Regions from separate parts of the Hydrogenophaga sp. L99 genome, predicted to be linked through region 3. Evidence: predicted binding sites of a transcription regulator. Region 3 holds the regulator's gene; each other region holds the start of a gene.
What was found. The regulator sigma-54, encoded in region 3, starts transcription at its own class of promoters, with help from an activator protein. The targets are predictions, from matches to a motif close to TGGCANGNAANCTGCTTT.
Positions count from the first base shown of each region.

Region 1: AC4QBL_RS11485 (circularly permuted type 2 ATP-grasp protein) is a predicted target of sigma-54. The motif match lies at 5,665-5,682, and genes of this name have one in related genera.
Region 2: glnA (type I glutamate--ammonia ligase) is a predicted target of sigma-54. The motif match lies at 1,527-1,544, and genes of this name have one in related genera.
Region 4: AC4QBL_RS10845 (PQQ-dependent methanol/ethanol family dehydrogenase) is a predicted target of sigma-54. The motif match lies at 3,013-3,030, and genes of this name have one in related genera.

Region 1 covers NZ_CM178972.1:2,400,308-2,407,874, reverse strand. Annotated here, with positions in the region: gene AC4QBL_RS11495 (transglutaminase family protein) at 1-2,805, opposite strand, end outside; gene AC4QBL_RS11490 (DNA internalization-related competence protein ComEC/Rec2) at 3,153-5,597, shown strand; gene AC4QBL_RS11485 (circularly permuted type 2 ATP-grasp protein) at 5,708-7,147, shown strand; gene AC4QBL_RS11480 (alpha-E domain-containing protein) at 7,218-7,567, shown strand, end outside.
Region 2 covers NZ_CM178972.1:2,062,357-2,069,923, forward strand. Annotated here, with positions in the region: gene glnA (type I glutamate--ammonia ligase) at 63-1,478, opposite strand; gene AC4QBL_RS09820 (competence/damage-inducible protein A) at 1,744-2,583, opposite strand; gene AC4QBL_RS09825 (EI24 domain-containing protein) at 2,580-3,503, opposite strand; gene AC4QBL_RS09830 (alpha/beta fold hydrolase) at 3,602-4,420, shown strand; gene AC4QBL_RS09835 (M48 family metalloprotease) at 4,490-5,851, shown strand; gene AC4QBL_RS09840 (DUF2726 domain-containing protein) at 6,013-6,744, shown strand; gene AC4QBL_RS09845 (16S rRNA pseudouridine(516) synthase) at 6,774-7,523, opposite strand.
Region 3 covers NZ_CM178972.1:4,112,560-4,120,126, reverse strand. Annotated here, with positions in the region: gene AC4QBL_RS19680 (THUMP domain-containing class I SAM-dependent RNA methyltransferase) at 1-1,202, opposite strand, end outside; gene rpoN (RNA polymerase factor sigma-54) at 1,334-3,010, opposite strand; gene lptB (LPS export ABC transporter ATP-binding protein) at 3,228-3,998, opposite strand; gene lptA (lipopolysaccharide transport periplasmic protein LptA) at 4,016-4,672, opposite strand; gene AC4QBL_RS19660 (thiol:disulfide interchange protein DsbA/DsbL) at 4,830-5,483, opposite strand; gene AC4QBL_RS19655 (SPOR domain-containing protein) at 5,565-6,260, opposite strand; gene argS (arginine--tRNA ligase) at 6,275-7,567, opposite strand, start outside.
Region 4 covers NZ_CM178972.1:2,257,217-2,264,783, reverse strand. Annotated here, with positions in the region: gene AC4QBL_RS10865 (type 1 periplasmic-binding domain-containing protein) at 1-197, shown strand, start outside; gene AC4QBL_RS10860 (ABC transporter permease) at 179-997, shown strand; gene AC4QBL_RS10855 (quinoprotein dehydrogenase-associated SoxYZ-like carrier) at 1,022-1,828, shown strand; gene AC4QBL_RS10850 (quinoprotein relay system zinc metallohydrolase 1) at 1,825-2,817, shown strand; gene AC4QBL_RS10845 (PQQ-dependent methanol/ethanol family dehydrogenase) at 3,137-4,855, shown strand; gene AC4QBL_RS10840 (c-type cytochrome) at 5,014-5,337, shown strand; gene AC4QBL_RS10835 (hypothetical protein) at 5,313-5,879, shown strand; gene AC4QBL_RS10830 (tetratricopeptide repeat protein) at 5,953-6,753, shown strand; gene AC4QBL_RS10825 (hypothetical protein) at 6,787-7,395, opposite strand; gene AC4QBL_RS10820 (hypothetical protein) at 7,542-7,567, opposite strand, start outside.

The DNA.
Region 1 (7,567 bases), 1.7 Mb from region 3:
TTGCCAGAAACGCGACACCAGCGCGCGCAACAGCAGCTGCTGCGCAATGCTCATGCGGGCGTGCGGCGGCATTTCAAACGCGCGCAGTTCCAGCAGGCCCAGGCGGCCGGTGGGTGCGTCGGGCGAATACAGCTTGTCAATACAAAATTCGCTGCGGTGGGTGTTGCCGGTCACATCGATCAGGATGTTGCGCAGCGTGCGGTCCACCAGCCACGGGGGCATGTCCTGCCCGTAGGTCTGGCGGTTTTTCTCGATCTGCGCCAGCGCAATTTCCAGTTCGTAGAGCTGGTCGTTGCGCGCCTCGTCCACCCGCGGCGCCTGGCTGGTGGGGCCAATGAACATGCCGCTGAACAAGTACGACAGCGAAGGGTGGTTGTGCCAGTAGGCCACCAGGCTGCCCAGCAGCTCGGGGCGGCGCAAAAACGGGGAGTCGGCCGGGGTGGCGCCGCCCATCACAAAGTGGTTGCCGCCACCGGTGCCGGTGTGGCGCCCATCAGTCATGAACTTTTCGGCGCACAGCCGGGTTTCGTGGGCCGCGCCGTACAAAAACTCGGTGTGGTCCACCAGCTCGCCCCAGTTGTGGGCGGGGTGGATGTTGACCTCGATCACGCCCGGGTCGGGCGTGACCTGCAGCGTTTTCAGGCGCGGGTCGCGCGGTGGCGGGTAGCCTTCCAGCACGATGGCCATGCCCAGCTTTTCGGCGGTGGCTTCCACGGCGGCGAGCAGGTCCAGGTAGTCTTCCAGCCGCTGCATGGGCGGCATGAACACATAGATGTGCTGGTTTTTGCCGCCGCCTACTTTTTCGGCCTTGGGGCCATTCGCGCGGTGCGGGTCGCGCGTTTCCACACACAAGGCGGTGCGGGTGAGCCAGGCGGCCGATTCGTTGCGCTGCGGAAACTTGGCCGAGAGCGGTTGCGCCGGTGCCGCGCCGGGGCCGGGCTGGCCGGGGCGCAGGCCGTCCGCGGCGGGGCCGGTGGCGTTGTAGTCCATGCCCTGCATGGCCACGGTGCCCCCTTCGGCAAAACCACCGCCCACCTGGTGGGGCGACACCTGGTGCTTCACGGTGGCGCCTTTGGGCAGCGGGTCGCGGGCGGTGTGCGGGTCTTGCTCGATGTGGTACGGGTAGTCGCCCGCCGACACCCAGGGCAGCGAGTCCAGCGGCAGGCGGTAGCCCATGGGGGAGTCGCCGGGCACCAGGTACATGCGCTCGTCGCGGAAGAACCACGGCCCGGTGGACCAGCGGGTGCCCGACACGCGGTGGTAGCCGCTCTTGCCGGTGTTGGACAGCGGGCCGTCGCCATCGGCCTGCAGCGGCAGCACAAAGCCCACCGTCGCGTCCAGCCCCTGGGTGAACACGCGGCGCAGGCGGGCGCGCTCCAGCTCGTCGTCCAGCTTGGCGTCAAACGGGTCCACGTTGACCGGCAGGCGGCGTTCGCGCCACAGGTAATACCAAGTGTCTTCATAACCCGGCGTGATGTATTGGGTGGACAAGCCGAGCTTGCGCGCCAGCGCCTGGGTGAAGCGGCGGGCGTCTTCGGCGTCAAAGCGGGCCTGGTCGCGTTCGTCGGCCAGCAGCGCCGGGTTGTTCCAGCAGGGTTCGCCGTCGGCCCGCCAGAACAGCGAAAGGGCCCAGCGTGGCAGCTGCTCGCCGGGGTACCACTTGCCCTGGCCCATGTGCACAAAGCCGCCCGCGCCGTAGCGCTCGCGCAGCCGGCCCAGCAGCTCGGTGGCGTAGCCGCGCTTGGTGGGGCCCAGGGCGTCGGTGTTCCATTCGGCGGCGTCGCGGTCGGCGGTGGCCACATAGGTGGGTTCGCCGCCCATGGTCAGGCGCACGTCGTGTTTTTCCAGGTCGGCGTCCACCGCTTCACCCAGTGCCAGCACGCCGGCCCATTGTTCTTCGGAGTAAGGCTTGGTCACGCGGGGTGACTCGTACACCCGCGTCACGCCCATGTGGTGGCTGAACTCCACCTCGCACTTGTCCATGGCGCCTTCCACCGGCGCCGCGCTGGACGGCTGCGGCGTGCAGGCCAGCGGAATGTGGCCTTCACCGGCCAGCAGGCCCGAGGTGGGGTCCAGGCCGATCCAGCCGGCGCCGGGTAAAAACACCTCGCACCAGGCGTGCAGGTCGGTGAAATCTTGTTCGGGGCCGTTGGGGCCGTCGACCGACTTCACGTCCGACTTGAGCTGAATGAGGTAGCCCGACACAAAGCGCGCCGCTAGGCCCATGTGGCGCAAGATTTGCACCATCAGCCAGCCGGTGTCGCGGCAGGAACCGCTGCCCAGCGTGAGCGTTTCTTCTGGCGTCTGCACGCCCGGCTCCATGCGGATGGTGTACGAAATATCGCGCTGCAGCATCTGGTTCACGTCCACCAGAAAGTCGATGGTGCGGCGCTCGGTGCGGTCCACCTTGGCCAGGTAGGCCTTCAGCAGGGGTGTGACCGGCGCCGTGGCCAGGTACGGCGCGAGCTCTTGCAGCTGGGCGGCGTCGTAGGCAAACGGAAACTTCTCGGCCTTGGGCTCCAGAAAGAAGTCAAACGGGTTGTGCACCGCCATTTCCACCACCAGGTCGATGGTGACCTTGAACTCGGTGGTCGGCTCGGGAAACACCAGGCGGGCCTGGTAGTTGGCGAACGGGTCTTGCTGCCAGTTGATGAAGTGGCCGGCCGGCTCGATGCGTTGGGAATAAGACAACACCTTGGTGCGGCTGTGTGGCGCAGGGCGCAGTCGCACCACCTGCGGACCGAGTTTGACCAGGCGGTCGTACCGATAATGGGTAATGTGGCTCAGGGCAACATGAATGGCCATGCTGGTGTCTTTCAACAGGGGATAAAAACAATGAATTCGCTGGCGCGCGCGTTGCCGTCGCGGCCCGTACCCATGCTAGCAAGTCTTGCGCCAGACGGCCATGGCTGCCGGCCTAGGAGCCTGCGCGGCAGAAGCGCATCGGCTGCAACGGATGGAGAAAAGTCCCACTTCGCCCCTGTTTTTCCGGCTGTGGCGACGGCCACAGTCCTCAAAAGCAGGGCCAAATTGGGCTCTTTTCCCACCCGTTTCGCTACGATGCCTTCTGCCGCGCAGGCTCCTAGCCCTGCGACCGCTCGCCGGCGGCTGCGCCGTGCGTTCTGTCTAAACAGACATTGCGTCGCTTGACCATGGCGCACCCTGGCCTGATTTTTTTGCTGGCCTGGGTGCTCGGGGTGGCATTGCAGTTGCAGCAAGCGGCCCTGTGGCCTTTGGGGGTGTATGCGGGTCTGCTGCTGGCGGGTGGGGTGCTGCTGTTGGGGTTTGCGCGGTTCGCGCGGCTCGGCCCGCCTGGCTTGTTGCTGGGCACGGTGTTGGCGGGTGTGCTGGCGGGCGCAGGGCTCACGGGCACGCGTGCGGCCCATTACGCTGCGCAGGCCATGCCCCACCACCTGCAGGGTCTGGACCTGGTGGTCACCGGGCGCGTGGCTTCGCTGCCGCGCCGCACCGAGCTGGGCGAGCGCTTCGACCTGGTGGTGGAAACCGCCACCCGCGCCGGACATCCGGTGGCTGTGCCCGGGCGCCTGCAGCTGAGCTGGTATGGCAGCGCAGCGGCGGTATTTGAAGAAGCCAGCGCCGGCGTCCGAAATACCCCTGGCCTGCGCGCCGGCGACCGCTGGCGCTTCACCGTGCGCCTGCGCAGCCCACACGGCAACGCCAACCCGCACGGCTTTGACCGCGAGCGCAACCTGTGGGAGCAAGGCATTGGCGCCACTGGCTATGTGCGCAACGGCCCGCGAGACCCCGCCCCTGAGCACCTGGGCCGCACCGCCTGGCACCCGCTGGACACGGCGCGCCAGTGGGTCGGCGCCCGCATTGAGGCGCAGGTGGACGAGCCCCGCAGCGCCGGCGTGTTGGCGGCGCTGGTGGTGGGTGACCAAAGTGCCATCGAGCGCGCCGACTGGGACCTGTTTCGCACCACCGGCGTGGCCCATTTGATGAGCATCTCCGGCTTGCACGTCACCATGTTTGCCTGGCTGGCCACCGCACTCATTGGGGCGCTGTGGCGGCGCCTGGCCCGGGTGCGGCCACAGGCTTTGCTGGCGGTGCCCACGCCGCTGGCAGCCAGTGTGGGCGGGGTGGTGCTGGCTACCGCCTACGCGCTGTTTTCGGGCTGGGGCGTGCCGTCGCAGCGCACCGTGATCATGCTGGCCGTGGTGGTGGGGCTGCGCTTGTCGGTGCGGCGCTGGCCATGGCCGGTGGTGTGGCTGCTGGCCATGGTGGCGGTGCTGTTGCTGGACCCCTGGGCCTTGCTGCAGCCGGGCTTCTGGCTGAGCTTTGTGGCGGTGGGCATTTTGTTTGCCACCGACCCGGGGCAGCGCCTGGCCCGCCTGGCCCAGGCCGAGCTGGAACCGCGCGCCCGGCGTTCCCTGCGTGCCGCCGCCGGGCTGCTGCGCGAGCAGTCGGTGGTCACGGTGGCGCTCGCGCCGTTGTCGCTGCTGTTGTTTGGCCAGTTTTCGGTGGTGGGCTTGCTGGCCAACCTGCTGGCTATTCCGTGGGTCACGCTGGTCGTCACGCCGCTGGCCATGCTGGGTGTGGCCGTGCCGGTGCTGTGGGAGGCCGCCGCGCTGGCGGTGCAGGCGCAAGCCGCGGTGTTGCAGTGGCTGGCCCAGTGGCCCTGGGCTGCCATTCACCGGGCCATACCGCCGGCGCCGCTGGCGCTGGCCGGGGTGCTGGGCGGTGTGTTGCTGGTGCTGCGCCTGCCCTGGGCGGTGCGCGGTGCCGGGCTGCTGCTGGTGTGGCCTGTGCTGCTGTGGGCGCCACCGCGCCCCGCGGTGGGGCAGTTTGAGCTGCTCGCGGTGGACGTGGGGCAGGGCAGCGCCGTGTTGGTGCGCACCGCCCGCCACACCCTGCTGTACGACGCGGGGCCGCGCTACAGCCCTGAGAGCGACGCTGGGCAGCGCGTGATTGTGCCGCTGCTGCGCGCCTTGGGCGAGGCGCCCCACACCGTCGTGGTGAGCCACCGCGACAGCGACCACGCCGGCGGCATGGCGGCGGTGCGCAGCGCCTGGCCTCAGGCGCGGTGGCTGTCGTCTTTTGACGCCGAGCCCGCGCAGCGCTGCGTGGCCGGCCAGCGCTGGCGCTGGGACGGGGTGGACTTTGAGGTGCTGCACCCGCAGCCCGCCCACTACGGGCCCGAGGGCCAGGGCCTGCTCAGCAGCAACGCGATGTCGTGCGTGCTGCGCGTGGCCAGCGCCCAGCACAGCGCCTGGCTGGGCGGTGACATCGACGCCGAGCAGGAAACCCGCCTGGCCCTGGCCCAGCCCGACGCCCGCGCCACCGTGTTGCTGGCGCCGCACCACGGCAGCCTCACGTCCAGCAGCCCGGTGCTGCTCAACACCCTGCGCCCACGCTGGGTGCTGGTGCAGTCGGGCTACCGCAACCGCTTCAACCACCCGGCGCCGGCCGTGCTGGAACGCTACCGCCAGCGCGGCATGCGCTGGGTGACGTCGGCCGACTGCGGCGCCGCCACCTGGCGCAGCGCCGAGCCCGACGCGGTGCAATGCCAGCGAGACGAGGCGCGGCGCTATTGGCACCACCCGGCGCCCGCGTTCACAACGCTGCAAAACGACTGATCTCACTTCGCCGTCAGCGCGCGGGTCGCTTCTTTTTGCACCGATTTGGGGCTGAACTTGCGGTGCCTGGCCCAGTCCTTGCTATGCTGTAACAAGGAGAGAAAACGCCCATGAGCCGACCGATGTTTGATGAAATGAACGCCTCGCCCACCGAGGTGCGAGCCCATTACGAAAACTACGCCCGCTGGCTGGCGCAGCAGCCCGAGGAGGTCATGGCGTCGCGCCGTGAAGAGGCTGAAATGATCTTCCGGCGCGTCGGCATCACCTTTGCGGTGTATGGCGCCAAAGACGAGGACGGCTCGGGCACCGAGCGCCTGATTCCGTTTGACCTGATTCCCCGCATCATCCCGGCCAAGGAATGGAGCAGCATGGAAGAAGGCTTGGTGCAGCGCGTGACCGCGCTCAACCGCTTCGTTCACGACGTGTACCACGACCAGGAAATCATCAAGGCGGGCATTGTGCCGGCCGACCAGATTTTCCAGAACGCCCAGTTTCGCCCCGAAATGATGGGCGTGGACGTACCCGGTGGCGTGTACTCGCACATTGCGGGTGTCGACATTGTGCGGGCCCCCAACGCGGCCGGTGAGGGCGAGTACTACGTGCTCGAAGACAACCTGCGTGTGCCCAGCGGCGTGAGCTACATGCTGGAAGACCGCAAGATGATGATGCGGCTGTTCCCCGAGTTGTTCGGCCAGAACCGCGTGGCGCCCGTGGCGCACTACCCCGACCTGCTGCTGGAAACCCTGCGCGCCGTGAGCCCCGCCACCACGGCCGAGCCCACGGTGGTGGTGCTCACGCCCGGCATGTACAACAGCGCTTACTTTGAACACGCCTTTTTGGCGCAGCAAATGGGCATCGAGCTGGTTGAAGGCCAAGACCTGTTTGTGAAAGACAACTTTGTCTACATGCGCACCACCCGCGGCCCCAAGCGGGTGGACGTGATTTACCGCCGCGTGGACGACGATTTTCTGGACCCGCTGGTGTTTCGCCCCACGTCCACGCTGGGTTGCGCGGGCTTGCTGGGCGTGTACCGCAGCGGCAACGTGGCCATTTGCAATGCCGTGGGCACCGGGGTGGCCGACGACAAGTCGATTTACCCCTACGTGCCCAAGATGATCGAGTTTTACCTGGGCCAGAAACCCATTTTGAACAACGTGCCCACCTTCATGGGGCGCAACCCGGAAGACCTGAAGTACATGCTGGCTCACATGGAAGAGCTGGTGGTGAAAGAGGTGCATGGCGCGGGCGGCTACGGCATGCTGGTGGGCCCGGCGTCCACCAAGGCCGAAGTGGAAGAGTTTCGTGCGCTGGTGAAAGCCAAACCCGACGGCTACATTGCCCAGCCCACGCTGAGCCTGTCCACCTGTCCCACCTATGTGGACAGCGGCGTGGCGCCGCGCCATATTGACCTGCGCCCGTTTGTGCTCAGCGGCAAAGAAGTGCAGATGGTGCCCGGCGGCCTGACCCGTGTGGCGCTGAAAGACGGCTCGCTGGTCGTCAACTCGTCACAAGGCGGCGGTACAAAAGACACCTGGGTGCTGGAGGACTGATCCCCCCGCGACGCTGGAATGAATCACTTGTTGCGCTGCTTGTTTGGCGCTGTTTGCCGGAGTTATTGAAATGCTGTCACGCACTGCCGACCATTTGTTCTGGATGTCCCGCTACACCGAGCGCGCGGAAAACACCGCGCGCATGCTCGACATCAACTACCAGACCTCGCTGTTGCCGCAGTCGGCCGCGGTGGCTCAGGTGGGCTGGGAAGGCCTGCTGGTGATCAGCGAGCTGATGCCGAGCTACACCGCCAAATACGGCAAGGACATCACGCCGCGCAACGTCATGGACTTCATGGTGCGCGACGAGTCCAACCCGTCGAGCATCTGTTCGTGCCTGCGCGCCGCGCGTGAAAACTCCCGTGCCGTGCGGGGCGCGCTGACCACGGAGCTGTGGGAAACGCAAAATTCCACCTGGCT
Region 2 (7,567 bases), 2.1 Mb from region 3:
CCACAGCGCGACAAGCGCGCTGCAAGGCGGTGGTGCGGTCCCGGCGCAGGCCGGGCCCACGCTCACAGGCTGAAGTACATGTCGTATTCGACAGGCGCCACTTCAACACGGGTGCGGTTGACCTCCGTGGTCTTGAGCTCGATGTAGGCGTCCAGCATGGCGTCGGTGAACACGCCGCCTTTGGTCAGGAATGCGCGGTCCTGGTTCAGGCATTCCAGGGCCTGGTCGAGGCTGTGGCATACGGTTGGCACCAACTTGTCTTCCTCGGGAGGCAGGTGGTACAGGTCTTTGGTAGCCGCTTCGCCGGGGTGGATCTTGTTTTCCACGCCATCCAGACCAGCCATCAGCAGCGCTGCAAAACCCAGGTAGGGGTTCATCAGTGGATCGGGGAAGCGCGCTTCCACGCGACGGCCCTTGGGGTTGGCCACATAAGGAATGCGGATCGAGGCTGAGCGGTTTTTGGCCGAGTAAGCCAGCTTCACCGGGGCTTCGAAATGCGGCACCAGGCGGCGGTAGCTGTTGGTACCTGGGTTGGTGATGGCATTCAGGGCACGGGCGTGCTTGATGATGCCGCCGATGTAGTACAGGGCAAAGTCAGACAAACCGGCATAGCCGTCGCCGGCAAACAGGTTTTTGCCGTCTTTCCACACCGACTGGTGCACGTGCATGCCACTGCCGTTGTCGCCAGCGTAGGGCTTTGGCATGAAGGTAGCGGTCTTGCCGTAGGCATTGGCCACGTTGTGAATGACGTACTTTTGCAGAATGGTCCAGTCGGCGCGCTCAACCAGCGTGCTGAAACGGGTACCAATTTCGTTTTGGCCAGCGCCCGCCACTTCGTGGTGGAACACTTCAACCGGAATGCCCAACGACTCGAGGATCAGGGACATCTCGGCGCGCATGTCTTGCGTGCTGTCGACGGGGGGCACGGGGAAATAGCCACCCTTAACGGTGGGGCGGTGGCCGCGGTTGCCGCCTTCGAGCTTGGAGCCGGTGTTCCAAGGGGCTTCGTACTCTTCAATTTCGTAGAAGGTGTGGCCAGGTTCGGTGCTCCAGCGGACGCCGTCAAAAATGAAGAACTCTGGCTCTGGTCCAAAGAAGGCCGTGTCGCCCAGGCCGGAGGACTTGAGGTAAGCCTCGGCGCGCTTGGCAATGGAGCGCGGATCGCGCTCGTAGGCCTTGCCATCGGCAGGCTCGATCACGTCGCAGGTCAGGATCAGCGTGGTTTCTTCGAAGAACGGATCGATGTTGGCGGTGCTGGGGTCCGGCACCAGCTGCATGTCCGAGGCTTCAATACCCTTCCAGCCAGCGATCGAGGAGCCGTCAAAAGCGTGACCGGAGTTGAACTTCTCTTCGTCAAAATGCGAAACAGGCACCGTGGTGTGCTGCTGTTTGCCACGGGTGTCGGTGAAACGGAAGTCAACAAACTTGACGTCGTTGTCTTTCACCATTTGCATCACGTCTGCGACGGTCTTGGCCATCAAATACTCCTGTAACTGGGTAAGTGGAAATTAAGGGGACGGTGTGGATAAGCAGTTTATGTGCCAAGGCCTTGAGCACGGCGCCGAAGCCGCCAAGCCGACCATCTTCGAGATTGAAATTATCGCGCAGCCTGTGGTGCAGCCGACGCAAAAAGCCCGCGAAGGTACGGCTTTGCAGCTCAAAAGGGGCACGCAGTGCGCCGAATCAACCCGCAAATGCACTTAAATGGTGCGGCTCGTCAAAGATGCACCATAAACGCGCATTTTACGATCGCACCAATTCGGGGCCCAGCTGCGCACCACGGTCATGCAGCCCCGCCAGCAAATCGACAAAAGCCATACCCACCGCTTCGGGAGCGCCCTTGACGCCCAGCTCGATATGCCGCCCGTAGGTGGGGTGGTCCACGCTGGGCAAGCTGAACACCTTCACCGCGTGCACCGCCTCAATGCGCTCCATCAGCGGGGTCAGCGCCGCTTCCATGGCACCCATCACCACCACGGAGCGTTCGAGCCAGGCACCCTGGCGCTGGCAGTGGGGGTATTGGCCGTCAAGCACGGCTTCGATCATGGGCCAGGCCATGACGGGGAAGCCGGGCACAAAGTGCACCGTGCCCCCACCCGGGCCGTCGCAACTGAACCCAGGAATCTTGTTGTAGGGGTTTTCGATGATGCGGGCACCCAGGGGAAACACGCCCATGTTGTAGCGGTGCACGTTGTCGGGGCGGGTCGGATCAAAGGTTTGCCCCTGTTCGGTGGCGATGTCGCGCATGCGCTGCTCAATCAGGTCTTTGGCCTGCGGGTGCAAAGCCAGTTCAACCCCGAGCGCTGCTGCAGCGCACTGGCGGGTGTGATCGTCTGGTGTGGCACCAATGCCGCCGCAGGAAAATACCACGTCGGCGCTGGCAAAAGCGTCTTCCAAGGCCGAGGTGATGCGCTGGCGGTCGTCGCCCACGCAACGCGCCCAGGCCAGCGAAAGGCCGCGCGCGGCCAGCAGTTCAATGACTTTGGGCAGGTGCTTGTCGGCACGCTTACCGGACAGGATTTCGTCGCCAATGATGATCAGACCAAAGGCGGGTTGGTTGGAGGTGTTGTGGGCAATGGTCAAGGGGCACCTGATCGGTCGGGCGGTGGCAAATGGGGGGTGCTGTCGGTCAGCGGCTGGGCGTCTTGAAATGGCGCGGCTTGCGGCGGCGGATCTTCGCGGGGCTCTGCGTCCAGCACCTCCACGCCTGACGCGGCTCGCAGGCGCTGCAAGGCGGTCAGCGAAAAATGCGCAAACCAGAGCGAGGCAAAAGCAAACACCAGGGTGTAGATCCAGATCGCCACCGGCACCAGTAGCGGTGCCAGCGCGATGAACATGGCGCCCGACGCCCACAACAGGCTGGGCGCTGCACCCAGGTAGCCGCTGAGCACGCCCATAAGCAGCAGGGTGCTGCGGTTTTCGCGCAGGATCTGCTTGCGCTCTTCGCTGCTGGCATGCACGGCCAACGCGTCAAACGCAAACACCCGGTAGGTGAGCCAGCCCCAGATGAGGGGCGGCAGGATCAGCACCAGGGGCGGCACCAGCCACAGGGGCATGGACACCACCAGCACCACCACCGCCAGCAGCGTGGAGCCCAGCGACCACAGCACACTGACCAGCAGCGAGCCACCGTGCTTGCGCTCCAGCGCGGGGTAGCGCCGCTGTCCCACCAGCTCCACCATGGCGGGCGTCATGAACATGGCCACCAGCAGCAGGCACAGCAACACAATCACCGGCGTAGCCAGCACCAGCACCAACAACGGCGCAAACACCGTGCGCAGCGAACCCATGCCCAGCCGCTCCAGCCAGCTCAAAAACGCCTGCACCAGCTCATAAGCCTCCAGCCAGGCAGCCACCGAGGCCACCGCGCCTTCCCAGAAAAAATAACCCAGCCCAAACGACAAGGCCACCATCAGGATCAGCGGCAGAAACGACAGCGCGATCACGCGGGGGTGCATGCAGTAGGCCACGGCACGCCAAAAGGAATCAAACAACAGGCTCATGGCTGCAAGAATACAGGCTTTCAACCGGCCACGAAGGCCACTACCCGGCAGCCGGATGCCCCGCGGTACGGCCTTGGTCGCCAGCACCAAACACACACATGAACAGCATCACCATCGAGGGCGTTCGACTAGAAATCACCCACATCGACGGCCCGAACGACCGCGCGCCGTTGGTGTTCTTGCACGAAGGTCTGGGCAGCGTGGCCATGTGGCACCAGCGCGATCGGCATTGGCCCACCGAGCTGTGCCAGGCCACCGGCCGCGCGGGCTGGGTGTATTCGCGCCGCGGCTACGGCCAGTCCGACCCGGTGGCTGACGTGCGCGGCCCCTCGCGCTGGCAAGGCGCTTGGCATGTCGGGCGCCACGAACCCGACTACATGCACCAGGAAGCCTGGGTGGTGCTGCCCGAGCTGCTGAAGCAGCTGGGTGTGCAGCGCCCGGTGTTGGTGGGGCACTCAGACGGCGCCAGCCTTGCGCTGTTGCACGCCAGCCGCCACCCGGTGAGCGCTTGTGTGGCCATTGCGCCGCATGTGGTGGTGGAAGATGTGGCAATACGCGCCATTGCCCAGGCGCGCCAGCTGTATGAGAGCGACGGCACCGAACGCGGGTTGCGTGCGCGGCTGGGGCGCTACCACGCCGATGTGGACAACGCGTTCTGGCAGTGGAACGATGTCTGGCTCAGCGAGGCGTTTCAACGCTTTGACATACGGCCCGACTGCGAAAACATTCAGGCACCGTTGCTGGCGTTACAAGGCGAAGAAGACGAATATGGCACGCTCGAGCAACTGCACGAGATTGCGCGCGCTTGCCCCCACGCACTGACGCAAGCCTTTCCAAACTGCGGCCACAGCCCGCACCGCGACCAGCCCGTTGCGCTCACGCAAGCGGTTGTGCAGTTTCTCGCCAAAACCACATAGCTCCCCCATTTGCGGGATGGCGCGCTTTCCCTACCGTGGTCACAATCTCAGGCTACCAAAAGTTTGATCATGCCCACACACCCCGGTATCCCGCAGCAACTGGCCACCACCCTCCGCCACAACCGGGTCACCCGCCGCCAGGCCATGTGGCTCCTCGGAGCCAGTTCGGTGGGCGGGTCGCTGGTCAGCCTGCAGGGCTGCGCACAGTCCCCCGTCACGGGTGAGACCATTGTGGTGGGCATGAGCGAGGCACAGGAGCGCCAGGTGGACGCCCAGGTGGCGCCGCACCAGTTTTCGCAAGACCTCGGCGCCATTCAGGACACAGCGGTCAACCAATACGTGAGCAGCCTGGGCCAGCGCATGCACCGCATGACCCACCGACCCGACATGCCGTACTCGTACCGCGTGCTCAATGCCAACTACGTCAACGCGTACACCTTCCCCGGCGGAGCCATGGGCGTGACGCGCGGCATCCTGACCGAGCTCAACAACGAAGCCGAGCTGGCCGCCCTGCTCGGCCACGAAATGGGCCATGTGAACGCCCGGCACGCGGCGCAGCGCCAAGGCCAGGCGCTGGTGGCGCAGGCGGCCGTGGTGGGACTCAACGTGGCCGTGCAAGACGCTCAGTGGGGCCAGTTGGTGGGGTTGGGCAGCCAGATTGGCGCCAGCGCCCTGCTCTCAAGCTATTCGCGGGACCACGAACGCGAGGCCGACGCACTGGGCCAGGAATACCTGGTGCGCGCGGGCTACCCGGCGCAAGGTATGACCGCCTTGCACCAACTGCTGGTGGACGAGGAAAAAGCTGCGCCCAGCCTGGTGTCCACCCTGTTTTCGTCACACCCCATGAACACCGAGCGCCGCAACACCGCCGCACAACTGGCCGCCACCCGCTACGCCAGCAGCGCCAAGGCACCGCTGCAGCGCGAACGCTTCATGGACAGCACCGCCAGCCTGCGCCGCATCAAACCGGCCATCACCGCGTGCAAACAGGGCGAGTCGGCCATGGCGGCCAAAGCGCTTGCGCAGGCGCAGCGCCACTTTGAGTCGGCGCTGAAACTGAGCCCGCGCGATTACGCCGCCCATTTCCGCATGGCACAGTGCCTGCAAGCCCAAGGCAAAAGCACCCAGGCCCGCCAGTTTGCCCAAACGGCACAAGCCATCTACCCCCAAGAGGCGCAAGCCCACAAACTCTCGGGCGTGCTCGCGCTCAGCCTGCGCGACCCAGCCGCCGCCTTTGAGGGCCTGGACCGCTACGACCGGCAACTGCCTGGCGATCCTGGCATCACCTTTCTAAAAGGCGTTTCGCTCGAAGGCATGGGCAACCGCCAGCAAGCTGCTCAACATTACGCCCACTACCTGCGCCTCACACGGCAAGGCCAGGCCGCCCAGTTTGCCGCCAGCCGCTTGCAGGCTTGGGGGCTGGTGCGCTGAAAAAACGCCCCACCGCCGGCCCAAAGACCGGTGCGCAGCCTTCAAGCGGCTGCAAAACCACAAAGAAATCACGGGAATGGCTCGCACAAGCCTGCCAAAAGCAACCCGAGGCGCGGCGAAATCCATACACTTTGATACAAATTCGGGTACTTTCAAACAATATGAACAACTGGTCTAACCCATGGCTGCTGGCTGTGCTGGTTCCCGCGCTGCTGGCGCTGGGCGCCGTGCTCCACCGCGCCTGGGAGGCCCGCCAGGCCCGCGCCAAGCGCCGCATACCCAAACACTGGCCACTGAACACCCGTGCGCTCGCCAACAGCGAGGAAGCGCGGGTTTGGCATTGGCTGGCCAGGGCGTTTTACGACCACCACGTCATGATCAAATTGCCGGTGACGCGATTCACGCTGCCGCGCGACCGCGAACAAGGCATGCACTGGTACCGACTGCTCGGTAGTGTGTATTGCACCTTCACCATCTGCAAGGCAGACGGCCGGGTGGTGGGCTGCGTGGACGTGCCCGGTACCGCCGGCCTGCCGCGCAGCGCCCGCAGCCTCAAGCACTCACTGCTCACCCAATGCGGCCTGCCCTACTGGGTGGTGCGCTCGGGCAGCTTGCCCACGGTGGCCGAGATCCGCGCCGAGTTTTTGGGCGAATCACCCACCACCCAGGCGATGCGCGAACGCGAGCAAGAAGAGCGGGCCATCATCGCTGCGCAAACCAATTTGAGAACCGTGCTGACCCGCCAGCGCAGCAACCGCCAAAGTGATTTCGCGCCCTTGTCCAACTGGCCCAACAGCGCCAGTGGTGGGCTGCGCAGCGACTTCAACTCGCAGTGGCAGGACGACAACTCGTTCCTGATGCCGTTGGACAGCCGCCGGGGCGACCTGCTCTGAACCCAGCCCGGCTCAAGCAGCAGCTGGGCTCACACGGCCGTTTTGACCGGCACTTTCTGCGTCAGCACCTGCACTTCTTCGGCAGTGAGCCAGCGCCATTGCCCCGGCAAAAGGTCTTCCGGCAGCACCACCGGGCCAATGGAGGAACGGTGCAAACCCTCTACCCGATTGCCCACCGCGGCCACCATGCGCTTGACCTGGTGGTATTTGCCCTCGGTCAGCGTCAATTGCAGGTGTGTGTCGCCGAGCGCCGCACAGGCTGCGGCACGCACCGGCTTGGGGTCGTCGTCCAGCACCACGCCGTCAAGCAGCCGGGCCACCTGCCGATCGTCAAGTGCGTGCTTGACCTGCACCTCGTAGACCTTGGGCACATGGTGGCGGGGCGAGGTCATGCGGTGGATGAACTTGCCATCATCGGACAACAGCAAAAGGCCTGTGGTGTCCTGGTCCAGCCGACCCACCGCCTGCACGCCCGCAGCCGCACCGCCGCCCCGGTTGCGCAGCGGGCCGGGCAGCAGGGTGTAAATGCTGGGGTAGGTGCTGGGCTTTTGCGAGCATTCGTAACCCGCGGGTTTGTGCAGCATGAGGTAGGCCAGCGCGTGGTAATGCCAGGTTTCACCCTGGACGCGAAACACCAGGCCGGTTTCTTCGAAGGCTTCGGTGGGGTCGGTGCAGGTCGCGCCATCGGCCCCCACCTGCACCAGCCCTTGCTGTACCAGGCCACAGCAAATGCGGCGTGTGCCGAAGCCCTGAGAAAAAAGAATGTCCTGTAGCTGCATCATGATGGAAGGATTGTCGCCGCAGACGGCGCGACCCTGTGGCT
Region 3 (7,567 bases):
AGCAGCCAGGCGCTCCAGCCGGCGTAGTGGGTTTTCCAGTGGGCGGCGAGTTGCTGAAAGAACTCGCCGCCGTCGCCACCATCGGCCATTTGCGCACTCTCGCGCCCCAGGCCGGGCGGGGGTGGCGCGGCCTTGCCCACCGTGAAAGTGCGCGGGGTGCGAGGCTCCATGCGCTGGGCACGGGCGCTGGCACGGTCTTCAGAGCTTTGGCCCGCCACACCGGCGGCCGCAATGCGCTCGCCATAGGGCGGGTTGAGCAGCATCAGGCCCGGCCGTTCGGTGGGGGGCAGGCGCTGCAGCGCGTCGCCACCGCGCAGCTCAATGGCGTGGGCCACGCCCGCGCGCTCGGCGTTGCGCTGGGCAAAGTCGACCATGCGGAACGACACGTCGCTGCCAAACACGATGGGCGGGTGGCCTTCGGGCCAGGGGCGGATGTCGCGCTCGGCTTCGTCCTGGATGGCGGTCCACACGTGGGGCTGAAAGGGCACCATCTTCTCGAACGCAAAACGGCGCAGCAGGCCCGGCGCGATGTTGAGCGCGATTTGAGCGGCCTCAATCACCACGGTGCCGCTGCCACAGCAAGGGTCGTACAGCGGGGTGATGGCGTCCAGCGACTCGGCCTCGCCGCCGTTCCAGCCAGTGGCGGCGATCATGGCGGCGGCCAGGGTTTCTTTCAGCGGGGCGTCGCCCTTGTCTTCGCGCCAGCCGCGCTTGAACAGCGGCTCGCCCGAGGTGTCGATGTAAAGCGTGAGCTCTTCGGTGGTGAGGTGGGCGTAGATGCGCACGTCGGGCCAGGTGGTGTCCACGCTGGGGCGTTCGCCGCGCTTGGCGCGAAAGCGGTCGCAGATCGCGTCTTTGATCTTCAAGGCGGCGAAATTGAGCGAGGTCAGCGGACTGTGCTGCGCGGTGATCTCGACCTTGATGGTCTGCGCCGGGCTGAACCAGATTTCCCAGGCAATCTCGCCGGCCGCGTTGTACAGGTCTTGCTCGCTACGGTAACCGCCGTGCCAGAGCTGCACCAATACCCGTTGAGAGAGTCGGCTGTGCAGGTTCAGCCGCATGGCGTCGCGCCACGAGGCCTGCACGCCCACACCGCCACGCGCCTTGAAGGCCAGCGGCTCGCCGGTGATGCGCTGCACCTCTGCGGCCAGGTAATCCTCTACGCCAGCGGCGCAAGGGAGAAAAAGTTTGAGTTGGTTCATAACAAGTTACTTCGGCAATGGCTACAGAGCATCTGGTGCGTTGACCCCTTCCAGCATGCCCCACGGAACCGCCCTTCGACAAGCTCAGGACGGGCCGCTGGGGTGGCGGTGACGCGAAGCGGCGCGGGGGGTTACAAGCTCTTTCGCAGGTTCGCGGGCGCAATGCGCAGCGCCTCGCGGTACTTGGCCACGGTGCGCCGCGCGCATTCGATGCCCTGCTCTTTGAGCAGGTCGGAGAGCTGGTTGTCAGACAGCGGTTTGGCCGGTTCTTCGGCCGCAATGAACTGCTTGAGCAGCGCACGCACCGCAGTGCTCGACGCGTTGCCACCGGTTTCGGTGCCCAGCGACGAGCCAAAGAAATACTTGAGTTCGTAAGTGCCAAACGGCGTGGCCATGTATTTGGCGGTGGTCACGCGGCTGATGGTGGATTCGTGCAGGCCCAGCTCGTCGGCAATTTCGCGCAGCACCAGCGGGCGCATGGCGAGTTCGCCGTGCATAAAGAAGTTGCGCTGGCGCTCCACAATGGCGCTGCTCACACGCAAGATGGTGTCAAAGCGCTGCTGGATGTTTTTGATGAACCAGCGCGCTTCTTGCAGGCGCTGCTGCATGGCGGCGTGGCCGGCTTCGCCGCTGGCGCCACCGTCGCGCCCACCGCGGTTGCCGCGCATGGCGTTGGCGTACACGTCGTGCACGCGCAGGCGCGGCATCACCTCGGCGTTGAGCTGCACTTTGAAGCCCCGCCCAGCGCGGGTCACGAGCACATCGGGCACCACCACGTTGCGCTCCACGTCGACAAAACGGCGGCCGGGCTTGGGCTCCAGCCGCGCGATAAGGCCCAGCGCGGCGCGGGCGGTTTCGTCGTCAATGCCACACAACGCACACAAGCGCTTCACGTCGCGCTTGGCCATGAGCTCCAGCGGCTGCTTGCAAATGGCCAGGGCAGCGCGGGCCTCAGGGCTGTTGCGCATTTCCTCGATCTGCAGGCGCAGGCATTCGCCCAGGTCGCGGGCGCCCACGCCAGCCGGCTCCATGTGCTGCAGCAAATGCAGGGCCATGGTGAGGCGCTGTTCGAGGGCTTCGCGGGCCTCCAGCTGTTCCGGGTCTTCCCCGGTTTCCGGGTCGGCCGTCAGCACACCGGGGTTGGACAGGCTGAGCCAGGCGGTGGCCAGGTCGGCCAGCGTGTCTTCCAGGTAACCGTCGTCGTTGAGCGACTCGATCAGGAAATAGAGCGCGGCGCGGTCTTCGTCGCTCAGGCGCAGGCAGCGCGCCTGGTCGTGCAGGTGGTCTTGCAGGCTGACGGGCACGCGCGCCAGGTCGGCCGCAGTGGCGGTTTCGTCGTCGTCGCCCGAGCCGCTGTTGCGGGGCGGTGCGTCACCACCCCACTCGCTGTCGTCGGGCGCCATTTCCACGGTGCCGTCGCCTTCCCAGCTTTCTTCCACCGGGGTGGCACCGTCCAGGCGGCCTTCCAGCTCATCGCTTTGCGCGCTGTCGGTGGTGCTGTCGCTGGAGGACACGCGCTCAGACACCAGGCCGTCGTATTCGGGCGCGGACGCCACCGCCTCGGCCCCAGCCTGTGTGGCGTCGGTGATCTGCTCACCCGCGCTCACCGGTGCGTCGGTCTGCTCCAGGCCAAACGCTTCGCGGTCGGCGATCTCGTCGGTGCGCTCCAGAAACGGGTTTTCGTCCAGCATCTGCTCGACTTCCTGCGCCATTTCCAAGGTGGACAGTTGCAGCAAACGGATGGACTGCTGCAACTGCGGCGTGAGCGCCAGGTGCTGCGAGACGCGGAGGGACAGGCCTTGTTTCACAGGCCGCCCCCCCGCCGCGCTGCGCGCGTCCCCCCCAGGGGGGCGCACCCTGGGACCGGCAAAGCCGGATCCGCGGGTGCCCTGAATAGCGGCGCCTCACTCGCCCACCGTGGCGTGGGCGAAGTGGCCGGGTCAGCCGCCGGGCCGCCCCAAGGCAGGCCCAGCCCCCTTGGGGGGCAGCGACCCGCGCAGCGGAGGAGCGTGGGGGCTTGTTTCATCACATCCGGAAATGTTCGCCGAGGTACACCCGGCGCACATCGGCGTTTTCAACGATCTCGGCGGGCGTGCCGCTGGTGAGCACGTGCCCCTCGTTGATGATGTAGGCACGGTCGCAAATGCCCAGGGTTTCGCGCACGTTGTGGTCGGTGATCAGCACCCCGATGCCGCGCGATTTCAGGAACCCGATGATGCGCTGGATCTCGATCACGGCGATCGGGTCGATGCCGGCAAAGGGCTCGTCGAGCAAGATGAAACGCGGGTTGGTCGCCAGGGCGCGGGCAATCTCTACACGGCGCCGCTCGCCGCCCGAGAGCGCGGGCGCGGGCGAATCGCGCAGGTGGTCCACGTGCAGGTCTTTGAGCAAGGCATCCAGCCGCTCTTCAATGGCGGCGGGCTTGAGCGGTTTTCCCGCGTCGTCCAGCTGCAGTTCCAGCACGGCGCGCACGTTGTCGGCCACCGAGAGCTTGCGAAAGATGGACGCTTCTTGCGGCAGGTAGCCCAGGCCCAGGCGGGCGCGCCGGTGAATGGGCTGGCGCTCGATGGACTGGCCATCCAGCAGAATCTGGCCCGCGTCGGAGCGCAGCAGGCCCACGATCATGTAAAACGAGGTGGTTTTGCCGGCTCCGTTGGGGCCGAGCAAACCCACCACCTCCCCCTTGTCGACGGCCAGCGACACGTCCTTGACCACGAGGCGGCTGCCGTAAGCCTTCTTCAGCCCGCGCACTTCCAGGCGGCTGGTGGAGAGGAGGGAGTCGGGTTGGGCCGCCATTGCCGTGGCGGGCGCCGTCACCGCGTGCCCTCGCCAACCTGCCCGCTGGGACGCAGCGGCACGGGCGAGGCTGCGGGGGCCGTCGGCGCGTCTTCCTTGGGCACGGGCGTGAGCATGGCCCTCACGCGCCCCGACGGATTGCCTGGCGTGCGGTTGGCGACCCCACCGTCCACCGAAAACATGTCGTTGCTGCTGTTGTAGGTGATCACGCTGCCGGATGTTTCGTCGTTGACCTGCGCACCTTTGTAACGCCGCAGCACGGCGCTGCCGACAAAGCGCACCGTCTCGGACTTGCTGTCGTATTCAATGCGCAGGGCCTCGCCCTCGATGAACTCGTTGGCCACGTCGCGTTTCTGGCGGAAAAAAGCCGGGCTGCCGGTCACGGTTCCAAACTGGTTGCCCTGGGCATCCTGACGCACCTCCACACGCCCCCCCCGGATGATGATGGTGCCTTTGGTGATCACCACATTGCCGGTGAACACGCTGGTCTGGTTGGCGTCGTCGTAACGCAGCGCGTCGGCCTCGGCGTTCATGGGCTTGTTGCGGTCGGCCCGTTCGGCATGGGCGGCACCCACACACAACAGACCGATCACCAGCGCAGCGGCCAGCGGTCGAGAGGAGCGAAACAGGTGGAAGGTGGGCATGGCAATGTAGGGCACGAAACTTGCATTCATTGTAGCGGCGCGAGCCGGCGTTTGCGGCTGGCGGACGAGAGACTTTGCCGGCCCGAGCCTGCACGGCATCGCACGGCGGGGCAGACCCGTCGCCCACCCGAAAACGCACAAAGCCCGCGGGCAGCGGGCTTTGTGTGCGGCAAGTGTCCGGCCAGGCTCAGGCTTTTCGCAAGTCGGCGATCAGCGCGTTGGCCACCACCAGCGTTCGCGGACCTTGGCCCGTGACGTAATAGCGGCCCCCCACACCCAGTGATGGGGTGCCTTCCACCTGGTAGGCGTCCTGCAACTGGGTGGCGCGCTTCGCCTTGCCCGCCACTGCAAACGAATTGAAGAAACCGGTGAATTTCTCGCGATCCACCCCTTGCGCGGTCACCCAGGCGGTGATGGCTTCCGCCGTGTTCAGGCGCTGCTTGTCCACATGGATGGCGCGGAACACTTTTTCATGCAGCGCATCAACCTGGCCCATGGCCTCCAGCGCGTAGTACAGGCGCTGCAGGGGCACAAAGGCGTCGTTGAAAGCCACCGGCGTGCGGCGCACCACCACATGGGCGGGGGTCTTCTTCATCCAGTCGTTGAGCAAGGGCTCAAAGTTGTAGCAATGGATGCAGGTGTAGGCAAAAAACTCGACCACCTCAATCTTGTCTGCCGGGCTGTCGACCGGGGCCGGGCGCCCCAGGCGGACAAAATCAGCGCCTTCTTTCAGACTCGTGAGCTGGGCGTGCGCGGGGACAAGGGTCAGGGCTGCCGTGGCACCCAGGGCGGTGGTGGCGCCGGCCGCCAGCAGGGAACGGGAAAATTCGCGACGTTGCATGGATTCAAACTCCTGGTTGGGTCATTTGGGGGCTGCGGACTGGGGAAAAGTTCCCGCGCCCGCACCGCACTTGGGCGGATTTCAACGCTGAACGCGCACCAGAGCGGCTTCCACGCCGTTGACTTCGAGTTGCTCGCGCGTCACGTCAGCCAGGGATTTCTGGTTGAACGGACCGACCCGAACACGGAACACGGTGCGCCCAGACTGCTCGCGTTCGGTCACCTGGGCATCAATGCCGAGCATGGCCAGCTTGGCGCGCTGGGCCTCGGCGTCGTCGGACGTGCGGAAGGCGCCCGCCTGCACAAAATAGGCAAAGGGATCGGCACCGGGTGCGGCGGCTGCAGCCGTCGTGGCCGGTGCAGGCGTGGGCTGCCCCAGGCGGGACTGCACCAGATCACCCAGCGGATCGCCGGCGGGTGCCGGCTTCGCCGGAACCGGAGCTTGAGCGGCCGGCTGAGCCACCGGCGCAGGCAGCGCCTGCCCATCGGCCGGCGGCACCACGATGGCGCCACCCTCCGGGCTGGCGGGCACCGGCGGCACCGCCGACGCATCCTTGCTGCCCAGCGCGGCGTTCGGGTTCCAGCCCCTGTTGCGCTCGGCTTCTTCCACGTCCTGCGCGGGCTTGCGCGACACGCCACGGTCCACAAAGGGGACGGGCACGCGGGTCACATAAATGGCCACCGACAGGGCCGCGCCCAGGCCCACCAGCAGGCCCACCACAAAGCCCACCAGGGTGCCGCCGCGCTGCTGCCGGGCCGGCAAAGAGAGTTGTTTCATAAAGGATTCCAGGCTCACATTTTTTGCGGGGCGCTCACGCCCAGCACCGCCAGCCCATTGTGCAACACCTGTGCGGTGGCTTTCACCAGCGCCAGGCGGGCCAGCTTCACCGCTTCGTCGTCCACCAAAATGCGTTCGGCGTCGTAGTAGCTGTGGTAGCAGGCGGCCAGCTCACGCAGGTAAAACGTGACGTCGTGCGGCGCAAAGTCCTGCGCGGCCGACGCCAGCATGGCCGGGTATTTGGCCAGCTGCAACATGAGCGCCTGCGCGGGGGGGCTATGCAGGGCGGCCAGGTTCACGTCTTTCAGCGTGGCGGGGTCGCCGCCGTCCTTGTCTTGCCAGGCCGCCAGCACCGAACAAATGCGCGCATGGGCGTATTGCACGTAATACACCGGGTTGTCGTTGTTCTTCTGCACCGCCAGGTCCACGTCAAACGTGTATTCGGTGTCGGGCTTGCGGCTGAGCAGGAAGAAGCGCACGGCGTCTTTGCTGGTCCATTCGATCAGGTCGCGCAGCGTCACGTAGCTGCCGGCGCGCTTGCTGATCTTCACCTCTTCACCGCCTTTGACCACGCGCACCATGGTGTGCAGCACGTAGTCGGGGTAGCCCTGGGGAATGCCCACGTTGGCCGCCTGCAGGCCGGCGCGCACGCGGGCGATGGTGCCGTGGTGGTCGGTGCCCTGGATGTTGATCACCTTGGTGAAACCGCGCTCCCACTTGCTGATGTGGTAGGCCACGTCGGGCACGAAGTAGGTGTAGCTGCCGTCGCCTTTGCGCATGACACGGTCTTTGTCGTCGCCGTAGTCGGTGGACTTGAGCCACAGCGCGCCGTCGTGCTCGTAGGTCTTGCCGGCGTCGCGCAGTTTTTGCACGGCTGCGTCCACCTTGCCGCTGGTGTACAGGCTGGACTCCAGGTAGTAGTTGTCGAACTTCACCGCAAAGGCCTGCAGGTCCAGGTCCTGCTCGTGGCGCAGGTAGGCCACAGCAAACAGCCGGATGTCGTCGAGCGCGTCCACGTCGCCGCTGGCGGTGAATGCGCGGTCGTCGGAATGCACCGTCTTCTTGGCCAGGTAATCGTTGGCAATGTCCTGGATGTAGTCGCCGTTGTAGGCGGCTTCGGGCCACTCGGGGTCGCCCGGCTTGAAGCCTTTGGCCCGCAGCTGGGTGCTGTTGGCCAGGGTGCCAATCTGCACGCCGGCGTCGTTGTAATAAAACTCGCGGTAGACGTCCCAGCCCTGGGTTTCAAACAGGCTGCAAATGGCGTCGCCCAGCGCAGCCTGGCGGCCGTGGCCCACGTGCAGCGGGCC
Region 4 (7,567 bases), 1.9 Mb from region 3:
CGGTCACGCTGGACGGCTTCAAGGGCAAGGCTTTGAGCTTCCGGCCGTGGGATGGGCAGTTGCGCCAGCCCGTGTTTCTGACCCATGGCGATGGCGTTCTTGCCATGGCACCGATGGACGGTGTGCTGCACCCCACCGAAACCCTGGACACGCTGGGTGTGGACCGCGCGGAGAGCGCATGCAAAAACCGACCATAGGACTTCACCTGTTGCGAGCCCTGCGCGCCGTGGTCGGGCGCGAGGTGTCCCGCTTTTTGCGCCAGCCCTCACGGCTGGGCTCGGCGTTGGTGAGGCCCTTGCTGTGGTTTGTGGTGTTTGCGGCAGGGTTCCACAACGTGTTCGGGGTGGCCGTACAGCCGCCCTATGAAACGTACATTGAATACAAGGAATACATGCTGCCGGGGTTGCTGGGCATGATCGCCCTGTTCAACGGCATGCAGAGCTCGCTCTCGATGGTCTACGACCGGGAGATGGGGGTGATGCGCCTGCTGCTGACCGCACCGTTGCCACGGGGCTGGTTGTTGGCGTTCAAGTTGCTGGCGGGTACCTTCCTGTCGCTGCTGCAAATGGCGGTGTTTTTGTTCATCGCCTGGCTTTTCGGTGTGGACGTGCTGCCGTGGAATTTGCCCTTGGTGCTGCTGACCATGGCTTGCTGTGCGGCCATGTTGGCTGCGTTGGGGCTGGTGCTGTCGGTCTATGTGCGTCAGCTCGAAAATTTTGCCGGCACCATGAACTTCGTGATCTTCCCCATGTTCTTTATCAGCCCGGCGCTGTACCCTTTGTGGAAACTCGAAGAGTCGGGTGCCTGGTGGTTGCATGGGGCGGCGCAGATCAACCCGTTCAGCCATGGGGTGGAAGCGATCCGGTTTGCGTTGCACGGTCAGGTGAACACGCTGACCTGGGCGGTGATGCTGGGCTGCACCACCGTGTTTTTTGTGCTGGCACTCTGGGGCTATGACCCGCAGCGCGGCTGGATCCGCCAGCGCGGCGCAGCCTGATTCCCAACGACAGGAGACAAAACCATGATCAAGCTTGTGCAACGGCGCCAGTTACTCGGCTGGGGACTGGGCGCGGGCCTGCTGTCGTCCCGGGGCCTGCGAGCGGCCGAGGACCACACAGGCGGTGATCCGCTGGGGTCGATGCAATGGCCCGGCTTGCGGCGGCATTTCCTGGGCGAGGCGTCGATGCGCTTTTCGGACCAGGTGGTGGTCAAGGGGCCGGCCTTTGCCGACGATGCCATGAATGTTCCGATCCAGGTCGATGCCCGGGCACTGGCGGGCAGCGCTGGCGGCATTCGGCGCATGCTCGTGGTGGCCGATCGCAACCCCGTGCGCGAGGTGCTGGACTTCGCGCCAATGCGGTCCCTGCCGGTGCTGGCGTTCAGGCTGCGGCTGGAGCAGGCTTCGCCGGTGCGCGCCCTGGTGCAAACCGCCGATGGCCAGTGGCATGTGGGCGGCACCTGGGTGCAGGCCGCCGGTGGCGGTTGCACGGTGCCCGGGGCTACCCGGGCCGACGGCAGCTGGAGCCAGACACTCAACCAGGTGCAGGCGCGTTTCTTCAACAACGTGCTCGAAGGCAGCAGGCGCTTGCGGCTGCGGGTGATGCACCCGATGGACACCGGTCTGGTGGCGGGTATCCCAGCGTTTCACCTGGAGCATCTGGAGTTGCAAGACGCGACCGGGCAAGCCTGGTGGAGGCTGGGCCTGCACGAGCCGGTGTCTGAAAACCCCGTCATCACGTTTGAAATGCCGCCCCAGGGCGTGGGCCATCTGCGGCTGGTGGGGCGCGACAACAATGGCAACCGCATCAACGTGGAGCTGCTGTCATGAAGGGCGTGTTGCTCGCGGGTTTTGCCGCCGCAGCCTGGCTGGTGGTGCCACCCCTGCAGGCGCAGGCGGTGGCGGCAGCACCGGCGCACGTGCCGAGGCCCGATATGGCCAAGCTCGACTACGACCTGCAGGCGCGCCAGATCGCGCCACGCACCTGGGTGATTGAAGGCGCGGTGGACGACTTCAGCCGACAAAATGGCTGCAACATCATCAACACCGCCTTCATCGCCACCGGTGCCGGGGTCGTGGTGGTCAATACGGGGCCGTCCCGTTTGTATGGCGAGCAGCAGCGAAAGCTGATTGAACGCACCACCCAGGAAACGGTGGTGCAGGTGCTCAACCTCAACCTGCATCCGGACTATTTTTTCGGTAACCAGGCCTGGGCCAACCGGCCTGTGCAGGCGCTGCCCGGGAGTATTGCCGGCATGCAGGCCGAGGGAGCCGCCTATGCCGACAACCTCTACCGGCTTTGCGGTGACTGGATGAAGCAGACCGAGTCAGCGCCTGCGGCGCAAGCGTTGGCGCCAGGGGTGCGCACGCTGGGGCAGCACCGGTTGGAACTGATCCGGCTGTCGGGCCACACGGCAGATGACCTTGTGCTGCTCGACCACAGCACCGGCGTGGTGTTTGCCGGTGGGCTGGTGTTTGCCGACCGTGTGCCCACCACGCCGCATGCCGACTTTGAAGCCTGGCAGGCCAGTCTGAACCGTCTCGAAGGCCTGCTTGCCACTGGCGGGTTTCGCGTGGTTGTACCCAGCCACGGGCCGGTGCACGAGGGCCGTCGAGGCATTGCCCAGACGCGCGACTGGATCGACTGGCTCAACGCCCACATGAAGACGCAGGCGGAGGGTGGCCTGGACCTGTTGGAGGTGCTGGCACTGCCAGTTCCGCCACGTTTCGCAGGCTGGGCGGCGCAGCCTGTGGAGTTGTACCGAACGCTGACGCAGTGGTACCCCGGCTTCGAGCAGCGGGCCTTGACAGGGCGCTGACCCGCACGGCAGCTGCCCCTGGTTGTGACGTGCCAGCGGGCACCTGCCAGGTGTCACAAGCGATACACCGGCACTGCGCCATTTTTGAGCAGTGTCACCGCCATTGAAGCTTGAGAGCTGTGCAGGCTGGGGCAATTGCGCCCGTCCTCCCGGTTTCAAGGCGCGGTCTCCAGGCAAAGGTGTCACCGGAAAGCCTGGCACAGATGTTGCGCAATATGGGTGTGCAACCTGGGAGCTGGAGGCCTGGGAAGTTCGCCACCGGCCGGGCATCGCGCTCGGCTTCAGTCATCAACCTCGTGAATGAGCAGGAGACAACACAATGAAACGCAAGCTACTGAGCCTTTTGATCCTGGCCGCCACCGCCCACGCCAGTGCGCAGGTGACCGATGCCATGATCGCCGACGATGCCAAGACGACCGACAGCGTGCTGAGCAATGGTCTGGGCACCCAGCTGCAGCGCCACTCGCCTTTGACCAACATCAACGCCCGCAACATCAACCGGTTGGTGCCCACCTGGTCGATGTCTTTTGGCGGTGAGAAGCAGCGCGGCCAACAGTCGCAGCCGCTGATTCACAAAGGCAAGATGTTTGTCACCGGGTCGTATTCGCGCATCTTTGCGCTCGACTCCAAGACCGGCAAGAAGCTCTGGAAGTACGAGCACCGTTTGCCCGAAGGCATCATGCCCTGCTGCGACGTGATCAACCGCGGTGCTGCCCTGTACGACAACCTGGTGATCTTCGGCACGCTGGACGCGCAGCTGGTGGCGCTGGACCAGGAGACCGGCCGTGTGGTGTGGCGTGAGCGCATCGACGACTACAGCGCGGGCTACAGCTACACCGCTGCACCGCTGATTGCCGAAGGCTTGTTGATGACGGGCGTTTCTGGCGGTGAGTTCGGTGTGATCGGTCGCGTCGAAGCCCGTGATCCCAAGACCGGCAAGATGGTTTGGGTGCGCCCGGTGGTCGAAGGCCACATGGGTTTCAAAGACGGCAAGGAAAACGGTATTTCCGGCACCACCAACGCCACATGGCCTGGCGAGATGTGGAAAACCGGCGGTGCGGCCACCTGGATGGGTGGCAGCTACGATCCCAAGACCGGTCTGGCCTATTTCGGCACCGGCAACCCCGGTCCTTGGAACAGCCACCTGCGCAAGGGTGACAACCTCTACTCTGCGTCGACCGTGGCGATCGACCCCAAGACGGGCAAGATCGTGTGGCACTACCAAGGTACGCCCAACGACGGGTGGGATTTTGACGGCACCAACGAGTTCATCACCTTTGACATGGATGGCAAGCGCGTGGGCGCCAAGGCTGACCGCAACGGCTACTTCTATGTGAACGATGCCGCCACCGGCAAGCTGGTCAACGCCTTCCCGTTTGTGACCAAAACCACCTGGGCAACCGGCATTGACCTCAAGACGGGGCGTCCAAACTTTGTGCCAGAAAACCGGCCAGGTGACCCGGCAGGCACGGGTGGTGATGGCAAAAAGGGTGCGTCGGTGTTTGCAGCCCCCGCGTTCCTGGGTGGCAAAAACCAGATGCCCATGGCTTACAGCCCCAAGACGGGTCTGTTCTACGTGCCGACCAACGAGTGGGGCATGGAGATCTGGAACGAGCCGGTCACCTACAAGAAGGGTGCCGCCTACCTGGGCGCTGGTTTCACCATCAAACCGCTGTACGACGACTACATCGGCTCACTCCGTGCGATCAACCCCAAGTCCGGCAAGGTCGAATGGGAAGTGAAGAACGAGGCGCCGCTCTGGGGTGGCGTGTTGACGGCGGGTGATCTGGTGTTGTGGGGCACACCCGAGGGGTACCTGAAGGCAGCAGATGCCAAGACCGGCAAGATCGTCTGGCAATTCCAGACCGGTTCCGGCATCGTGGCACCGCCGGTGACCTGGATGCAGGACGGCGAGCAATACATCAGCGTGGTTTCTGGCTGGGGTGGCGCCGTGCCGCTGTGGGGTGGCGAGGTGGCCAAGAAGGTCAACTTCCTCGAGCAGGGCGGTTCCGTCTGGACCTTCAAACTGCTGAAGTGATTGGCAGTCTGTGCCGCTCAGCGGCATCCCCTTGAGTGGGGGCCCCACCTCGGACCGGCCAGGCTGGATCCTTGGTGCGGGCTGGTTTGGGGTCTCTTCGCATTTTTTGCAGCGACAGGACCCCCATCCTTTTTCATTCTTTCTTTGGTGTTTTTGATATGCGTACTTTCTCTATCTTCACCGCCGGCTTGCTTCTCGCTGCGGGCGCCGCGCATGCGGTGGACGAAGCGGCAACCGTGGAACTGTCCAAGAACAATGGCTGTATGTCCTGCCACTCGGCCAAGGAAAAAATTGTGGGCCCGTCCTTCAGCGCCATCGCTGAAAAGTACAAGGGTGACAAGGACGCTGCGGCCTCGCTGGCCCAATCCATCCAGAACGGCAGCAAGGGTAAATGGGGCCGCATTCCGATGCCGGCTCACCCAAGCATGAGCCCTGCCGACATCAAGACCCTGGCCCAATGGGTCATGACGGCCCAACACTGATCGCGCTGGCCGCTGCGCTCTCGCTGAGCACTGCCGCGGCACAGCCGGTGCTGCCCGAGGGCGAAAAATCCCTCGTGGCCGTGACGCGTGACGGAAATCGAACCCCGATTGGCAAGGTCGTTTTCACAGCGCTTGATGGTGGGCAATCGGCGTTTCGTGTGCAGATGGACCACACGGTGATGCGGGATCACTTTCTCTCCATGCGCGAATTCAAATGCCTGCCCGCCGCGCAGGAAATCAGCTGTTTCGTGCCTTACCCCTACCCGCAGCCGGGAACCGTGAGCGCCGCCAACTTCGCCTGGCTGGAGCACAGCCTGCTGTTCTTTTACAAGCAACCCGCTGACTTTGGCGCCAAGCTCTGGAACGGCATGATCTTCAGGTTCAGCCTGACACCGGCGGGCCTGGTCGGTACGCCGCAGGCGGTGGATCTCAACCGCATCGGTGCGCCGCCGGAAAATCCCAACCAGCCGCCTTTCGGCGCCATGGATCGCGACGATTTCACCCCCGGGGCGCGCTGGGTGCAGGAGCTTCGGATCGAGTGATCCGGCAGCACGCCCCATCTCACCGGTACCCCTCATGCTCCCTGCACGGTTCACAACGCTCCCGGCTTGGGTCTTGGCGGTCTTGCTGGCGAGCGCCACAACGGGCGCTATTGCGCAGGACAGCGACCGCGCCGACTGGTTGCGCAACCCGGCCATGGGCAACTACAAAGCGTATGCCGAGTTCAAAATGGCCAACTACGCCTTTGCTCGCGAGGTGTGGGAAACCTTGGCCGAGGTAGGCAACGGCGATGCGCTGTTCAACCTGGCCATCCTGGCCGAAGATGGTCTGGGCGAGCCGCGCAACATGCGCAAGGCCGAGGCGCTGTACACCAGCGCCGCTCAAGCGGGCAATTTCAAGGCCCAATACCGGCTGGGCATGCTGTACAGCGCAGGGGTGCAGCTCCCGCGCGATGTCGAAAAAGCCCGTGTTTACCTCACGCTCGCAGCCCAGGGCGGCGACAAGGATGCCTTGAGCACGCTGGCCACGCTGGGCCAACCCCCGGAGAAGCTGAGCCCCTACCAGCGTGCCGAATGGCTGAGCGCCAGCGGGCAGCACGCAGAGGCTGCCGGGCTGTACCGCCAACTTGCTGAGGGAGGCGATAGCCGCGCCCAGACCCGTTTGGCCTGGATGTACGAGGCCGGTCGGGGAGTCGACCGCAGCTTGCCCGAAGCGGCCAGGCGCTTCGAGCAGGCTGCAAGGGCGGGCAACGCAGAGGCGCAATATGCCCTCGCCGTGATGCACCGAACCGGCCGTGGCCGCGAACGCGATCTGGCGCAAAGTGTCACGTGGTTGCGTCTCGCCGCTGCACAAGATTACCCGGCGGCGGTGGCGGCGTTGGCCTCGACCGCGGGGGCTCAGTCAACGGGGCGCTGACGTGTCATGGCCCGCCGCGTTCGCTGGGTCGCACTACCTGGCCCATTCAGCGCGGAGCAGCCCGCCGACCAAAAAGCCGCTGGGCACTTTTTCTTCGCGTTCCAGTTTCACCAGGCCCAGGCCTTTGCAATACCACTCGCGGCTGATCAGTGGCACGTCGGTGAAGCCGTTCACCGGGTCGGTGTAGAGGTTCAGGCGGGCCTCGCCCCTCACGCGAAGGCAGGGGCTGAGTGTGCTGCCGTCGGCAAGCTTCACCACATCGTCCACCGCCTCGATGCGCCAGATCATCTGTGCCTTGTGGGTGTATTTGAGGTCGCGGGGGTGCTCGTTTTTGCGCTGGAGCAGGTAGGGCACGGTGGGGGTGGTCCATTCGGTGCCCACCTGGTACGGTGCCTTAAGCACCCAAACCGGCTCGGCGTCTGCGGTGGGGTCGTTGTCGAGGTCCGACTGCGTCGCCACCCGACGGATCCCCTTGGTGTCTGCCAACAGAAAGTAGCTGATGCCAGCCGAGTGGCGGCGCACGGCCACCGGTTGTTCCTGGAAGGTGGCGTGCGCCTGCACGCGCAGCGTCCATTGCTCGGCCTCGCGCGGCTCGTCCATCGCGTAGGTGACCGCCAGAGTCTGCTCATCGCCTTCACGCAACGGAAACCATTCGTTGCCCCTGTCAGGGTCGGCGCACCCCGAAAGCAAGGCCAGCGCCAACCAGACTGGCGCGAGGCCGCAGACGCGACCCCCTTCAGGCTGAAAATGAGGCAGGGGGAAGACGCCAGGCGGCGCAAGGGCTGCCTTCATTTTTCGGGCAACTGCGCACGCG